4 regions of the Peribacillus sp. FSL E2-0218 genome follow, and region 1 is predicted to be linked to each of the others. Evidence: riboswitches for the same ligand, from Rfam matches in the RefSeq annotation. Region 1 holds a riboswitch; each other region holds the start of a gene.
What was found. Region 1 has a riboswitch for cobalamin ahead of MHI53_RS05545 (ribonucleoside-diphosphate reductase subunit alpha). Riboswitches for the same ligand answer to the same signal wherever they lie in the genome.
Positions count from the first base shown of each region.

Region 2: another riboswitch for cobalamin. It lies ahead of mmgD (citrate synthase); the one in region 1 lies ahead of MHI53_RS05545 (ribonucleoside-diphosphate reductase subunit alpha).
Region 3: another riboswitch for cobalamin. It lies ahead of MHI53_RS24535 (ABC transporter substrate-binding protein); the one in region 1 lies ahead of MHI53_RS05545 (ribonucleoside-diphosphate reductase subunit alpha).
Region 4: another riboswitch for cobalamin. It lies ahead of MHI53_RS04730 (acyl-CoA dehydrogenase family protein); the one in region 1 lies ahead of MHI53_RS05545 (ribonucleoside-diphosphate reductase subunit alpha).

Region 1 is NZ_CP150304.1:1,160,248-1,164,466, forward strand. Features, by position in the region: gene MHI53_RS05545 (ribonucleoside-diphosphate reductase subunit alpha) at 1-2,214, opposite strand, end outside; cobalamin riboswitch at 2,349-2,529, opposite strand; gene MHI53_RS05550 (manganese-dependent inorganic pyrophosphatase) at 2,824-3,753, shown strand; gene MHI53_RS05555 (hypothetical protein) at 3,842-3,988, opposite strand; gene MHI53_RS05560 (SulP family inorganic anion transporter) at 4,076-4,219, opposite strand, start outside.
Region 2 is NZ_CP150304.1:185,188-189,406, reverse strand. Features, by position in the region: gene prpD (2-methylcitrate dehydratase) at 1-940, opposite strand, end outside; gene mmgD (citrate synthase) at 1,031-2,158, opposite strand; cobalamin riboswitch at 2,377-2,575, opposite strand; gene MHI53_RS01060 (ABC transporter ATP-binding protein) at 2,792-4,219, shown strand, end outside.
Region 3 is NZ_CP150304.1:5,066,182-5,070,400, forward strand. Features, by position in the region: gene MHI53_RS24525 (heme ABC transporter ATP-binding protein) at 1-601, opposite strand, end outside; gene MHI53_RS24530 (iron ABC transporter permease) at 594-1,661, opposite strand; gene MHI53_RS24535 (ABC transporter substrate-binding protein) at 1,624-2,595, opposite strand; cobalamin riboswitch at 2,746-2,920, opposite strand; gene MHI53_RS24540 (polysaccharide deacetylase family protein) at 2,998-3,861, opposite strand; tRNA gene MHI53_RS24545 (tRNA-Arg) at 4,081-4,154, shown strand.
Region 4 is NZ_CP150304.1:981,904-986,122, forward strand. Features, by position in the region: gene MHI53_RS04725 (histidine--tRNA ligase) at 42-1,331, shown strand; cobalamin riboswitch at 1,458-1,654, shown strand; gene MHI53_RS04730 (acyl-CoA dehydrogenase family protein) at 1,911-3,617, shown strand; gene MHI53_RS04735 (NAD(P)-dependent oxidoreductase) at 3,633-4,219, shown strand, end outside.

The sequences.
Region 1 (4,219 bases):
AGCCGTTAAGTGAATATCCAATAAGACTTTCGCTTTGATCGTGTTGTGAACATATAGATTAAAGCTGATCGCCTGGTCAATATGCCTTTGGCGGGCTGCGTTTTGCCTGATGCTTTCCAGTTGATCCAAATTAAAGCGTGTCTTTTTATAATACTCATACGTATTTGGCGTCAAACCAGGTGCCGTTACCTTGAATTTGAAGTTTTTCTTTTCTTCATAAAATTCTATTTCATACAATGGATCGATTCCATCAGTGGAATTGCCGATTTTGGCAGTAGATGAATTAGGGGCAATGGCCATTAAGTAGCCATTACGAGTCCCATGCTCTTGTACGTTCGCTTTTAAATCGAGCCATTTCCGATCCGTATAGTCACGCAGCTCGAAGTATTCCCCTGTGTGCCAATCCGAACCTTCGAAATAAGGGTATGATCCTTTTTCCTTGGCCAACTCGTTGGATGCCTTGATTGTCAGGTAAGCGATCTTTTCGTATAAAGCATCGGCATAGTCTACGGCATCGTCGGATTCCCAATAAAAATTTTCTGTGGCAAGTAGATGATGCCAGCCAAACGTTCCTAAACCAATTGCCCGGTACCGTTTATTCGAAATCGAGGCCTGCTTGACCGGAAGATTATTCACATCAATGACATTATCGAGCATCCTGACTTGAATGGGGATCAATCTTTCCAAAACATCGCTGCCCACTGCACGAGGCAAGTTAATGGAAGATAGGTTGCAGACAACGAAATCGCCGCTTTTGCGAACTACAACGACATCGCCATCTTCTGTTTCGTATTCATCCGTGATCGTCGTTGGGCTAAGGTTTTGAGCAATTTCGGTGCAAAGGTTGGAGCAATAAATCATCCCTTTATGCTTATTCGGGTTCTTCCGGTTCACTTCATCGCGGTAGAACATATATGGAACGCCTTCTTCTAATTGAGAAATCATGATGCTTTTCATGATGTCCAACGCGTTGATTTTTTCAAAGCTGTAGCTTGGCAGCGTACCATTCTCTGCGGCTTCGACAGCAAGTGCATAATGGTTCCTGAAGCTACCTTCGCCTTTTTTCTCGTCATATAGATCTTCAAGTGAGAATCCAAGGGTTTGCTTGACGGTATGCGGGTCAAAAAGATACCATTCTTTCCTGTCGCGTACAGCCTCCATGAACAAGTCGGGAATGCATACACCCGTGAAAATATCATGTGCCTTTAATCTGTCATCTCCGTTCTGCGTCTTCAAATCGAGGAAGCTCATGATATCTTTATGCCAAGCATCCAAGTATATCGCAATCGCGCCTTTGCGTTGACCTAATTGATCGACACTGACGGCTGTCTGGTTAAATAGCCGGATCCAAGGAGTCGTACCCGAACTATTGCCGGAGAAACCACGGATATCGGAACCAAGTGAGCGAATCTTCCCGACATACAGGCCGACACCGCCGCCGAATTTAGACACCTTGGCAGCATCGTAGTTAGCTAGATAGATGCCGTCGATGGAATCTTCAATGGCGTCGATAAAGCAGGAGCTTAATTGTCCATGCGCTTTACCTGCGTTCGAAAGTGTAGGGGTGGCAACGGTCATATAAAGATTGGACATGGCCCAGTAGGCTTCTTTTATAAGTTGCAGGCGGTGCTCCGTTTTTTCCAAACGCATGATTTCCATCGCGATGATCATGAAGCGTTCTTGGGGGAGTTCGTACACTTTGTCTTTTTTGGGACGGGCAAGGTAGCGATCGTTTAGTAGGTAGATGCCTATGTAGGAAAATAGTTTATCCTTTTCAGGGTCGATCACTGAACCAAGTTCTTCGATTTCGGCTTTAGTATAAGATGATAGCAGCTCGGATTTATAAACTGGATATCGTTGGCCGTCTTGCAGCTGCGACAGGTCCTGGATAAGGTCATAGAATGGACCATAACTCAAACCTTGATAACCTCGATTGGCCTGTGCATCCCTGTACATCGTATTCAATAGCTCTTTAGCTGCAACGAATGTCCAATCCGGGGCATCGATATCCACGCTCTCAAGAGCAAGCTGAATCAGTTTCTTTGAAGCCTGTTCATCGGTTGAATCACTTTTGCGATCAAGCCATTTTGTAAAACGCTTTTTGAATTTCTCCATATCGAGACGGCCTTCAAATTCCTTCGACAGCATCTCAAGCTGAAGGGAATTCGTTTCAGTATCATTTTCGCTTATGGTAGAGTTATATGTTTGAGTCATTAAGAATCCTCCTTGTAAACTTCCGGTAATAAAAAAACCGCCCAACGAGTTGAGCGGATCAAACGACAGCATAAAGAGCCATGAATAAAATAGCCGTTATACGATCGTTTCATCATCTCAATCCCCGAAGAATAAGAACGTGAAAAATTCAAGGCAGGTCTCCTGACTCATGATCATCCTACTTTGAGTCCTTCCCGTATAGTGAGCCATACAGTGGTTCCTCATTTCGTCACATTCACAGTTGCGGGGACAGTTCCGGGTTTGCACCGGATTCCCTTTTCAGCCATCACTGGCACCTTGGATTGTAAAAAATTCTATATATAGTTATCAGTATTGTTTTAATAATCAATATCTAGTATTTCTGCTTATATTATCGTAAGCCATATGCGATGATAATTCAACTAATATATTTGAGAAAAACCAACCCTTATCTATTGACAAAGTGAAGGCAGGGGGAAGGCGAATGAAAGATTTTCTTGGGGAAGTGGCAATTCAAGCACTGAATTTAACGGATTTTGTGTTAAAATGAAGTGTAGCGTAAAGGTGGCATTCCCTTGGTGCGATATGGGGATTCACGGAAAAATATTTATGAAAAAGGGGATTTAAATCTTGGATAAAGTATTAGTTTTTGGACATAAAAACCCGGATACAGACACGATTTGTTCCGCAATCGCTTATGCGGATCTGAAAAAGCAATTAGGTATCAATGCTGAACCAGTTCGTCTGGGTGAAGTGAATGGCGAAACTCAATATGCGCTGGACCAATTCAAATTCGATGCTCCTCGTCTTGTCGAAAAAGTGGCAGGGGAGGCGGAGGCCGTGATCCTTGTCGATCATAATGAACGCCAGCAAAGTGCTGAGGATATTGACCAAGTCCGTGTGCTGGAGGTTATCGACCATCACCGCATCGCTAACTTTGAAACAAGCGATCCTTTATATTACCGTGCAGAACCGGTAGGCTGTACGGCAACTATTTTAAATAAAATTTATAAAGAAAATGGAATCGAAGTCCCGAAAGCGGTAGCAGGGCTAATGCTATCTGCCATCATTTCCGATTCTTTATTGTTCAAGTCCCCGACCTGCACTGAGCAAGACGTTGCAGCGGCCATGGAGCTGGCTGCCATTGCCGGAGTCAACGCTGAAACTTATGGATTGGAAATGCTGAAGGCAGGAGCTGATTTAAGCGACAAGACGATTGCCCAGCTGATCACTCTTGATGCAAAAGAATTCAGCATGGGAATGGCAAAAGTGGAAATAGCCCAAGTCAATGCTGTAGATCCGAATGAAGTCCTTGCTAAGCAAGCTGAATTGGAAGCGGCGATTGAAGCGGTTATCGGAGTGAAGGAATTGGATTTATTCCTATTCGTCGTTACGGATATCCTGACAAATGATTCTGTAGCCCTAGCTCTTGGAAGAGCAGCGAATGCAGTCGAAAAAGCCTATAACGTTACATTGAACAATAACATCGCCGTTTTGGAAGGCGTAGTCTCGCGCAAAAAACAAATCGTGCCTGTATTAACGGATGTATTCAGTAAATAAGTAAGTGAAAAAGGGTGCAGCAGCACCCTTTTTCCATACCCAAAAAAAGACGGAAACATTACGAATGATCATGTTTCCGTCTTTTTGCTTAATTCAAGGAATCCTTCTCCTTTTCATAGGCGATGACAATCAATTCTTTATTCGCTTCCTCGCCAAGCTTGCTTTCAAAGCTTTTCAACTCATCCAATAAATCTGGTGAAAGATTGGCAGCCGTATAATCCTGCTCGGGTGTCATGCTTTTCGCTCCCTTCCATATCGACATATTTCCTGTTATTTATTCTGTCGGTTTTGAAAAGGTTCTATTCGCCAGCAAGATCGTTCTTCAGGATATTTTACTAATGGATGTGGCAAGTTTATCAAGCAATAAGGAGCTTTCCAGATCGAGGCCCTGTACATGTACGGAAATGCCTTGTTGCTGATATTTATGGACAACCGTATCGACAGCAGCGACCGCAGAAGCATCCCA
Region 2 (4,219 bases), 980 kb from region 1:
TATCTATTTCTTCAAGGCGATCCTTCACTTCCGGATGAAGTTTCACTGCACACTCCGCTGCCGTTTGCGCATGGAACTCCGCCGGATAGGATACTTTGAATAAGACATTTTCCATCACATAGGAATCGAGCTTGCGTGAAAGCTTCAATTCCTTCTTATTGAATAATACATCCTGGAACCCCCAGCCTGGCGCCGAAAGGGCTGTTGGATATCCCATTTCTCCTTTGAGGGCCATCATGGCCAACTGTACGGCCCTGCTTGTGGCATCGCCAGCTGCCCAAGATTTGCGCGATCCGGTATTTGGAGTGTGGCGATACGTACGCAGGCTTGAATTATCGATCCACGCATTGGATAATGCATGGATGATTTCTTCCCTCGTTCCGCCCAAAGCTTTTGTGACTACCGCCGCCGTAGCCACCTTTACAAATAGGACATGGTCTAGGCCAACCCGGTTCAAGCTATTTTCCAGCGCCAGTACGCCTTGAATCTCATGTGCTTTAATCATCATTTCCAGGACGTCTCTAACAGATAATGCTTTTTTCCCCTCTGCCATATTCACACGGCTTACGTAATCAGCCACCGCCAAGATCCCTCCCAAGTTATCAGAAGGATGTCCCCATTCCGCCGCCAGCCATGTATCGTTATAATCCAGCCAGCGAATCATGCAACCAATATTGAATGCACCCTTCACTGGATCCAGTACATATGAAGTCCCTGGAACGCGGGTCCCATTTGGAACGACCGTGCCGGGAACGACGGGTCCTAATAATTTGGTGCATTCAGGATAGTGAAGCGCTAAAATCCCGCAGCCGATTGTATCGAGAAGAACGTAACGAGCCGTTTCATATGCTTCATCGCTAATGATCTCTTTTTTCATTACATAATCCGCAATGTCTTCCAATAACACATCCGTTTGATTGATACCATTCGTTTTTAGCATTCTCATCTTCCCTTTCGTGGCAAATTTGTTTATTATAATGATGGACGTTGGTCAGAACGTCCATCTGGCGGGCTAGTAATCTACATTTCCTTAGTTGGAAATGACATTGCGGTTATGACGCTCGCCTATATAACTCACACGAGGTCGGAAGAGACGGTTGTTTGCGTGCTGCTCAATCACGTGAGCACATAAACCCACTGTTCTCGCACTGAAGAAAATCGGTGTATATATGGCAATGGGAAGGCCCAGCATATAGTAAACCGGCGCTGCATAGTAATCGAGATTCGGATAAAGGCCTTTTTCCCTTTCCATGATCACTTCCCCCGCTTCACACATTTTATAAAGACGGTCGTCCCCTTTGGCATCACAAAGCTGCTTTAATGCTTGCTTCATGATCAATGCCCTTGGATCCATTTTCTTCATATAGACGCGATGGCCAAACCCCATGATTTTTTCTTTATTTGCCAATTTCCCATCAAGCAGCCGCTCGAATTTCGCGACGGTACCCGCCTCCAATAGCATGTACATGACCGCTTCATTGGCTCCTCCATGCAGGTTGCCCTTTAGGGAAGCTACAGCTCCCGTCAAAGCCCCATATAAATCGGAAAGCGTCGAGGCGATTACTCTTGCCGTGAAAGTGGAATTAGGCATTTCATGTTCGCTATACAATAATAATGATTGGTCAAAGATTTTTTCTTCCATTGCCGATGGAACCTTGCCCGTAATCATGTAGTAAAAATTGGAACTATAAGATAGATCCTTATTCGCAAGAACAACCTCTTGCTTATTCAGGATTCGATAACTGTTTGCGACGATGGCAGGGACATTCCCTAATAATTTGTAAGCCCGCTCTCGATTCACCGAGGAGGAACGATCATCAATGTTTGCATCATATCCAGCCAATGCTGAAATGCCTGTTCTGAGAGCATCCATCGGATGTGTTTTCCCCGGCAATAGCTTTAACAATTCCAGGATAGCTTCCGGGATTTCATATTCATTTTTCAAAGCCTGTTCAAGCCGCCCCTTTTCCGCAGCATTCGGGAGCCTATCGTGAAGCAGCAAATGGACAATCTCCAAGTATCCCATCTTTTCAGATAAATCGATAAGATCATATCCTCGTATAACAATCTCACTCTGAACTGTATCCAGGAAAGATAGCTTTGTTTCAGCTGCTACAATTCCATCAAGCCCAGGGGAATAAGTTCCTTGTTCCTTCATCTTTCATTCCTCCTCTGAATAAGCTACTTTTTTGAAAGCGTTATCAAAATTTGTCGGAATCTCTTGTAATTCAACGATTTTCCCATTAAACTGACATAAAAAAAACAACTTCCAGAGGAAGCTGTTAATTTACGAAGAGTACTCAAATAAACATGAGAAATGATCAAAATTTTTCATGCCAAAAAGTCCGCAATTAACACCCCCTATCCTCGTAGGTACTTGATGCACATTAATTAGGCAGGTCTCCTGGCTTATGATCTTCGCTCTTCGAACCCTTCCCATTTCCAGTGCAGAAACAGTGGATATTTTTCGAATCGCTCCCAAATACAGTTGCGGGACAGCGTCGGAATCTAACCGACTTCCCTTTTAAGCAGATAAACAGATAAATTCATCTGCACCTATTAATTTCATTATTTAATTTTCTACTTAAATATAACAAAATGTTCCAAATATTACAATTACCTTTTTCAGTATCAAGCTCATGTTTGCATCGGCGCCTGCCTGTCCACATTAAAGGTAGCCAGGTGGTTCTTTTACCCATAACAAGCAAGTTATTAAAAATAGTTCATATTCAATTCATAACTTCTTTGTATACTACCGTTTATAATGAAGCTCAAGAAGGGATGTTAATAAATGAAACCAGAAAAAAAACAAAAAGGCTGGAGCCAGTTCATCCGATTGGTCCAACAAACGAAGCCTTCTAAAATAATGATCGGGATTGCATTACTATTAAGCTTAAGCACAACTGGCGTAAGTTTATTGGTCCCATTATTCACAAAAAATCTTATCAATGATTTCTCCCTCAGTTCGCTAAATGCGGAACGGGTCACACTTCTCGTGCTTGCCATTATCGTTCAAGCATTGGCCAGCGGATTTTCCATCTATTTATTGAATAAGATCGGTCAATCTGTTGTCGCCGGCATCCGCGATCAACTATGGAAAAAATTGCTCGTATTACCCGTGGATTACTTCGATGAACATCCATCGGGCGAAACGGTCAGTCGGATGACAAATGATACAACGGTAGTGAAAGGCTTGATTTCGGAACACCTATCCAATTTCGTCACCGGCATCATATCCATTGTCGGCGCCATGATCGTGTTATTTTTGCTTGATTGGAAAATGTCACTGTTGATGTTCATAGCCATCCCGCTCTCCGTTTTACTATTACTGCCACTGGGGAAGAAAATGCACCGCATATCGAAAGGGATGCAGGATGAGACAGCGAGCTTCACCGCCGTCCTCCAGCAGGTGCTTACGGAAATCCGGCTTGTTAAAGCATCGAATGCAGAAACCTTCGAATATGAAAATGGAAAAAAGGGAATCACCCAATTATTCCATTTTGGTTTAAAGGAAGCAAAAATCCAAGCGCTGATCGGTCCGTTGATGAGTCTCGTCATGATGGCCCTACTCGTACTCATTTTAGGATATGGCGGGATGCGTGTTTCATCAGGGGCCCTGTCAGCAGGAGCACTAGTTGCATTCATCATGTATCTTTTCCAGATCATCATGCCCATGGCGCAATTGGCAGCATTCTTTACGCAATTCCAAAAAGCTACCGGTGCCACGGAACGCATCATTGCCATCTTGGATTCTGAAGAGGAAGAAGATGCAAAGATGGAAGTTCAAAATTCCAGTCAAACCATCACGGTAGATCACCTGGATTATCGTTATCACGATGGTGAACAAGTGCTAAAAGATATCAACTTCACGGTTGAAGCAGGCAAGGTCACCGCGATTGTCGGGCCAAGCGGCAGCGGGAAAACGACCCTTTTCTCTTTGTTTGAGCGATTTTATAAACCACAGCAGGGCTCGATATCCATAGGCGGGACATCGATAAATGATTTCACGCTTTACTCATGGAGAAGCCAAATCGGCTATGTTTCACAGGAAAGTCCGATTGTATCCGGTACGATTCGTGATAATATTTGCTATGGAATCGACCGGGATGTAACAGATGAGGAGTTAAATCAAGTCGCTAAAATGGCGTATGCAGATCAGTTCATTTCCGATCTTCCAAATGGCTATGATACGGAAGTTGGCGAAAGAGGGATGAAACTC
Region 3 (4,219 bases), 1.3 Mb from region 1:
GATTCAAGTCATGAAAAATCGATATGACGGTCAATTCCTGCTCCTTTGCCATCTTCCTCATCAAATCAAGAAGTTCCTTTTGATACGATAGATCCAAGTGGTTCGTCGGCTCATCCAAAAAAAGTACTTCAGGCTCCTGGGCCAGCGCCTGGGCCAGCAAGACCCGCTGTCTCTCCCCTCCTGATAGCCGTTCGAAATGAAGATCCTGGAATTCGGCCACTCCCGTTTGTTTCATCACCCGTTGGACAATCCTTTCATCCTCCTCAGACCAGCTGTGGAACCAGCCTGTTTGATGGGCGTACCTCCCAAGCGAGACCGTTTCCTTCACCGTATACGAAAAAGCTAACGAGGAATGTTGAGGAAGCACCGCAATGACCCGTGCAAGCTGTTTTGCCGAATAATCCTGCAAATCTTTTCCTTTGATCCGTATGCTTCCTTGCTTGTAAGCGAGCACCCCGCTGAGCATACTCAACAGCGTCGTTTTTCCGCTGCCGTTTGGACCGAGGATCCCGAATAGTTCTCCTTTTTGAACGTCGAAAGAGATGGAATCCAAAACGCTTTTGTTATCATATCCACCTGTTAACCCTTTAACTTCAAGCATCCGTCCTACCCACTCTCCGTCTCCTTAATAAAATGAGGGCAAATGCAGGTGCCCCGATCAGTGAGGTGATGACCCCGATCGGCAGTTCCGACGGGGCGATGATCGTCCGTGCCACAAGATCTGCCAAAATCAAGAACCCGCTTCCTACCAGCAATGATAACGGAAGCAGATGCCTATGATCTGGCCCCCATATCCTCCGGACCAAATGGGGAATCACCAGCCCTACAAAGCCGATCGTGCCTGAAACGGCAACCGCTGCGCCCGTCAATATCGAGCCCGCGATCAGGATCCACATTTTCCGCCTCTGCACGTCGACACCTAAATGTTTTGCCCGGTCCTCCCCGAAGGTCATCGCATTCAATTCCCTCGTATTCATGATCAGAATCAACGAGCCAATGATGAAAAACGGCAGAATGATTCCGATATAATTCCACCCGCGCATGGACACGCTGCCCATGAGCCAGCCGATGATTTGTCTTAATTCCTCCCCCGTCAACGCAATCATCAAGGATATGAAGGCGCTTAAAAACGAGCTGAAGATGATTCCGGTCAAAATGATCGTTTCGACCTTCATCGATCGATCCATTTTTTTTGCGAATGTCAGCACACAAAAAATCGTAATCACGGAACATAAGATGCTCAATGCAGGAAGCGTATATAAGCCGATGAACGGGAGTGATATATTCAGGAATAACGTCACCACTGCCCCGACTGATGCTCCTGACGATATCCCGAGCGTGTAGGGATCGGCAAGCGGATTCCGGAGCAGCCCCTGAAATGCCGCACCCGCGATCGCCAAGCATGCCCCGACCAAACCAGCAAGCAATACACGCGGCAAACGGATGTTCATCACGATATTCGTCAGCATCACATCGGGATCAGCGGAAATCGGCAAATGAAAAATCTCCTTGCCGATTATTTGCATAAGTACGGGGATCGGTACGGACACCGAACCGAATGAGATGCCGATCGTACTGGCAAAAAGTAAAAACAATGACGCAAGCAAATAAGCAAGCGCCCATTTAGTTGTCAAATACGTTCGGATAGATTGATTTGGCAAGTTCCTCTACTCCCTCTATTAAACGTGGACCTGAACGGGTCACCAAGTCGGAATGGACATCAAAGACTTGGGCATTCTTAACCGCCGTTACGTCTTGCCACCCTTTTCGGCCCGTCACTCCACTTACCGGGTCTTTTGTGTAATAACCATAAGTCGTAATGATGACATCCGGATTGGCTGCAATCATCGACTCTTCATCCATTTTGGCCCAGCCATCCACATCCGCTGCAGCATTATCAGCTGAGATCATCACAAGCATTTCATTCATGAATGTATTTTTACCAGGTGTATAGATATCCGGGGACGGCGAAACCTCCACTAAAACGGTCTTTCTTTCCGATTCCTTTACCGATTTGGCCTTCTCAGAAATAACCTTCAGCTTCGTTTTCATGTCCGTGATGATGTCTTTTGCCTTAGCTTGCTCGCCTGTTGCCATCCCGATCATATCAATGGATTTGTACACCTCATTGAAGCTTTGGGCATCATTGACTACAAGCACATCTATTCCCGCATCCTTAAGCTGCTGGAGCCCCTCCTTCGAATTATGGGCACTCGATGCATGGGCAAGAACAAGATCGGGCTTCAAGGATACGATCAATTCCGTGTTCATCTCCATGCCGCCCACTTTTTCGATATCCTTCGTTTCTTCCGGGTAATTATCATTGTCGGACACGCCAATAACCTTATTACCTAAACCAAGCGCAAAGACCACTTCCGTATTGCTTGGTATCAACGTAACGATTTTCTTCGGTTTTTCTTCTATCGTCACCTTTTCGCCCGTTGCATCTTTAATCGTAACCGGGAAGGCTTGTTGTGTAGCCTGATTCGTCTGCTGCTTTCCTTTTCCTTCATCGGCCGTGCCGCTGCAGCCAACCATCATGCCAGCCGTCAGCACCATCACCAGTATCAGGCCAAAAATCTTCTTCACGTTCATTCCCCACAATCATTTCATTTAGTTTTAGCCCGCCTTAAGCGAGGACCTCATGACAAAAAGCATCCCCCGTCAAACGGAAGATGCTTGTATGGCAACAATATCATTACGGACTCTTTACGGTCTGCCACACACCTCCCCATCCGCGTGGGTCACAGGTGTACGAATCTTGGCAGGTCTCCTGGCTCATGGTCATCGTCAACGGCATCTCCCATATCCCAAACAGTGGCATACAGCCGTCAGCTCCCATATACAGTGGCGGGACCGCGCTGGCATTGAACCAGCTTCCCTTTTAAGTCATTTAGACACCAAATCGTTCATATGTATATAATTTTCACTGCTTATCATTATACACCATGCAAGAAGCGATTATTGGGTGATTTTTCACAAAACGCCGGTCCAGCTTCAGTAATTGGACGCATTTTCAATCAGTGATGCAAATCCCCCTACGGATAATCCCGGTGAAATCCGAACGCGATGCAGGGCATGCATCCCTTGATCACTTGTTGCCCCGCCAGGTTCGGTGGTGACTGCCATCTTGTATCCGGCTTCTTCCGATAACCTGAGGCTCTCCTCGTTATAACGGCCGACTGGATACGAAAGTACCGTCGTCTCCTGGTTCAGAATGCGATCGAATAAATCCTTGGACTGGACCATTTCAGCTTCCTGCTGTCCGGAAGTCATCCGGTTCAGCTCAAGATGGTTGATTGTATGACTCTCGATGGAAATCCCATTCGCACTCATCTCCATCATTTGATCTTCCGTCAGGTGATGAGCTTTACCAATGGACTTCCCGATCATGAAGATGGTCGCTTTCAACTCATATTCCTTCAATATAGGAAAAGCCTCGGTGTAGTTATCTGTATAGCCATCATCAAAAGTAATCCAGACACACTTTTCACTTGGCATTATATTTTCGCTTAAAACGAGAAAGGCTTCATTAGGCGATAAAGTCTGGTAGCCATTTTCCCGAAGCCAAGCCATTTGCAGCCGGAATTCCTCCTTCGGCACCCGAAGGTTATTCCCCTCCGATATGCTGTGATACATCAATATCGGAAGCCTAACCGCGGACTCGGCCCTTATCCAGCCACTCGTGTCGATTCGTTCAGGATTTGCTCCATCCTCCGAATCTATTTCGGCCTCATTCTCCTCTGCTGCAGCCACCTCGATATTCTCTTCCACAATCGGCGCAGCCGTCTTTTTACCTATTTTCTCTAAAACACCTTGTGAACAGCCAGCTAAAATGAAAACTACAAACACTGCTGCCATCCATACCAATCTGTATTTTCCCACTATCATTCTCCTATTTTTTTCTAGCATAATAGTACCAGAAAATCAGCGAATAATAAAGTATCCCAATTAACGCAATAAAAGGTAAAAATCATCGTTATATGACCCGCCAGGCATTTTTTTTCATAATTATAAGCTACTCACTTGAAAAGTTTGCCTATAACAAATATAATAAACAAGTCGTCGACCTTTTAACATGTCCCAGTAGCTCAGCAGGATAGAGCGACAGCCTCCTAAGCTGTAGGTCGTAGGTTCGATTCCTATCTGGGACGCTAAAAAAAACCCCTTACATGTTAAGGGGTTTTTTGTTTTATATAACAGTTTGTTTTCCTAAAAT
Region 4 (4,219 bases), 180 kb from region 1:
GTGCGGTTTTTTTATTTTAATAAAAATTGGAGGAATGAATGATGAGAAAAATGGATTACCAAAACGTAAAGGGCACTCAAGATTATTTACCGGATACAGAAGTGATACGAAGAGGCATCAGAAGGACAATAGAAGACGTTTTTATCCAATACGGATGTAAGCCATTGGAAACACCGATATTAAATTACACGGAATTGCTAGCTTCCAAGTATGGCGGGGGTGCCGAAATATTAGAGGAAATGTATACCTTAACAGACAGGGGAGAAAGAGATTTGGCGCTGCGATACGACCTCACTATTCCCTTTGCAAAAGTAGTTGCAATGAATCCAAGCATAAGGAGACCTTTTAAAAGATATGAGATAGGTAAAGTTTTCAGGGATGGACCGATAAAAACGGGAAGGCTTCGTGAATTTACACAATGTGACGTCGATATAGTGGGTATAGAATCTCAAGTTGCTGAAGCGGAATTAATGACGATGGCATTGGATGCATTCCGGAAGCTTGGTTTAAAGGTAAGCATCCAATATAATAATCGAAAATTATTAGCTGGAATGCTTGAGGCTTTTGGAACAACAGATGAAAAGATCAATAAAGTGATATTGATACTTGATAAACTTGAAAAAGTCGGATCGGAGGCTGTTACGGTGGAGCTAAGGGAACAAGGGCTGCTGCCTTCAACCATCAATTCGATTAATCGCTTTATAACCGCCGAGGATAATGCCAGTTCGGGCTATTTCGAGCCTCTCAGTGAACGGAATCAACAAATTAAGCAGGGAGTAGCAGAATTAAAAGAGCTGGAATCTTATCTCGAATTCCTTGGTGTCGATAAGCAATGTACATTCAATCCATTTTTAGCAAGAGGGCTGGAGATATATACTGGAACGATTTATGAGATATTTTTATCTGATAAAAGCATTAAATCAAGTATTGGCAGTGGCGGAAGGTATGACAATGCCATTGGTGGACTGATCGGGACGAATGAAAGCTTTTCAACGGTGGGGATTTCATTGGGTCTGGATGTTATTTATACGGCCTTACTATCTTCGAAGGAAAATATCGTGGAAAATCATGATGTGGATTTTTATGTGATCCCGATAAATACTGAAAAGCAAGCATTAGTAGTCGCAAGGCACCTAAGGGATAAAGGATATAAGGTGGAATATGAAATGGGAAAGAAAAGGCTCGGTAAAGCCTTAGATAAAGCAAATAAAGAGAAATTTCGTAATGTCATCATCATAGGAGAGAACGAGGTGAAAAATAATCAAATTAAAATTAAAGATATGTTCTCTGGTGAAGAAAGAATGGAGCCTTTTTCGTTCAGTGAAGGCTGATGAGGGACGAGGCATTAAGATTAAGTGCATTCGGATGAATCTTAAGCCGTTATAAATGATAGATTAAATCAAACATATCAAATATTTGTAAATTTACTAAATATTTGATATGTTTGATTGGAAAACTTCATACGTGTAGAAACGGGTGTAGATTGATATTTTTTCATCTACATAATAGGGAAGTCGGTTAGAGCCCGACGCTGTCCCGCAACTGTATTTGGGAGCGATCCGGATAAACCACTGTCTTCAGAAACATGAAGATGGGAAGGTTCGGGGAGTGATGATCATAAGCCAGGAGACCTGCCTGTTTCAGCACACATCTATACCTACGAGGATAGGGGGTGTTAAGTGCGAGCGATTGATCTGCATGTTTTTATTTTATCATGGGAAAACATGTTTATTTACGTATCAATTCGAACTTAACAACTTCTTTATTGGAAGTTGTTTTTTTATTTTAAGATCATCATCAGGAGCTGTGCAGAAAAAGTAGTGTATGTGAGCAATGTTGAAAGGGCTTACAATAAACTGGGAAGCCTGCCCGAGAGAAGAGGGCGATGAGTTGAAATGAGGAGGAAAGAAATGGGTGAACTTCAATGTAACGAACCTTTATTTCCTCATAAACTGGACACGGCAGGATTTACACCAGAGGATTTTAATGAGGAAGATCATCTCATATCAAAGACTACAGAGCTCTTTGTCAAAAACGAAATAATGCCCCTGCTGGATTCGATCGATCGGCATGATCACGGCAAGGTGAAAAAATTGTTTCAAGAAGCGGGAGAGCTCGGCTTACTCAGCGTAGAGGTTCCAGAGTCGTATGGCGGATTGTCCCTGAATAAAAAGCTTTCAGGGCTTGTGGCCGAGAAGATGGGATTTGGCGGTTCTTTCAGCGTCTCCTTTAATATACATGCAGGTGTAGGGACCCTCCCGTACGTTTATTACGGGACAGAAGAGCAAAAGCAAAAATACTTGCCAAAACTTGCATCAGGAGAATGGATTGGTGCTTATGCCTTAACGGAAAATAACGCGGGATCAGACGCGCTTAACGCCAAAACGACGGCGGTCTTAAATGAGCAGGGGACAGCCTGGCTATTAAATGGTGAAAAACAGTGGATCACGAACGCACAAGTAGCCGATGTATATGTTGTCTTTGCCAAAACAAATGACAGCATGACTGCATTCATTGTAGACAGAATGTTCAAAGGGGTTTCCGTCGGTCCCGAAGAGAAGAAAATGGGGATAAAAGGGTCTTCGACAGCCACTTTAATTTTGGAAGATGTCAGTGTACCGGCGCAGAATGTTCTGGGAAAAGTCGGGCAAGGCCATCATGTAGCATTGAATATTCTAAACATGGCGCGATTGAAGCTCTCCTTTTCTAACATCGGAGCATCCAAGCAAGCATTGGAGCTTGCCGTTAACTACGCGAAACAGCGTAAACAATTTAACCGGACGATCATCGGTTTTTCGATGATACAAGAAAAGATTGCGAATATGGCGATTGCGATTTATGGAGCGGAAAGTGCGGCCTACAGAACGGCTGATAGCTTGGACAACGTATTCGAAACGGACGAACCTCTCGATGAACAATTGGGAAAACTGGCAAACTATGCAGCCGAATGTGCGATCAATAAAGTTCATTGCTCCGAGATCCTTGATCGAATCGTGGATGAGGCTTTACAAATTCATGGGGGTTATGGCTACATGCAAGAGTACGAAGTGGAACGATTATATCGGGATGCCCGGATTAGCCGGATTTTTGAAGGAACGAATGAAATAAACCGTCTGACCATTGCCAAATTATTGATGAAAAAGGGGTTTCAAAACGGCGGCACATGGTTGAACCCTTTATTTGATGAGGAGGTGAACCGAAACCGGCAATACATCCAGTTTTCTAACATGCTTCTTCACAAATCTTTGAAAGCATTGATACATGCCAATATCAACATTCAACAGGAACAAGAATATTCCCGTTTGCTTGCAGACATGGTGAAGGAAATTCATGTGATGGAATCATCGGTCATTCGCACGGAAAAAGCGATACAAAAGAACGGGATGGAAAAAGAGCGGCTGAAAGAGAATATGACGAACGTTATCTGTGAAGAGGGGTATCGCAGAGTTGAAGAGATGGCCGTGTTGATTTTAACGGGAACGGAATCGGGTGAAGCAAGCAGAAAAGTATTATTGGAAGAAGTTCGCAGCCTTGCTGTTCCACTCTTTAGGAATCTGTTTATACAAAAACGTGAAATTGCAGAAAGAATGGCTGATCAAGAAAAATATAAGGTGTGAACGGAGTGAAGCCTAATGAAAAAAATCGGGTTTATCGGGTTGGGCAATATGGGTCTGCCTATGTCGCAAAGTTTACTACTTTCCAATTTTACAGTGTATGGAATGGATTTGAACAAAGAAGCTGAAATGTCCTTTCATCAATCAGGAGGAACGATTGGCGTATCGATTGAAACTATGGTGAAACAATGTGATGTGATCCTTACAAGTCTTCCATCCTCTCAGGCAGTGGAAGAAGTTTTTCTAGGAGAAAAAGGACTCGTTTATCTCGTCGATTCCGCTGTTATGCTGATCGATACGAGTACGGTAGCCCCTGAATTGAATATCCGCATCGAAGAGGCTGCCAAGAAAAAGGGTGTTGATTTTCTCGCGGCACCCGTCAGTGGCGGCGTGATAGGGGCGGTAAACCGAACGCTCACCTTCATGGTAGGCGGTTCAAAGAATGTCTTCGATAAGGCCAGGCCTTTGTTTGACGCAATGGGCGAGAATATTTTTCATGTGAATGATCAAATCGACAGCGGTACGAATACAAAGCTGATCAACAATCTCTTGATCGGATTTTATACGGCAGGGGTAAGTGAAGCTCTTCACCTTGCAAAGAATAG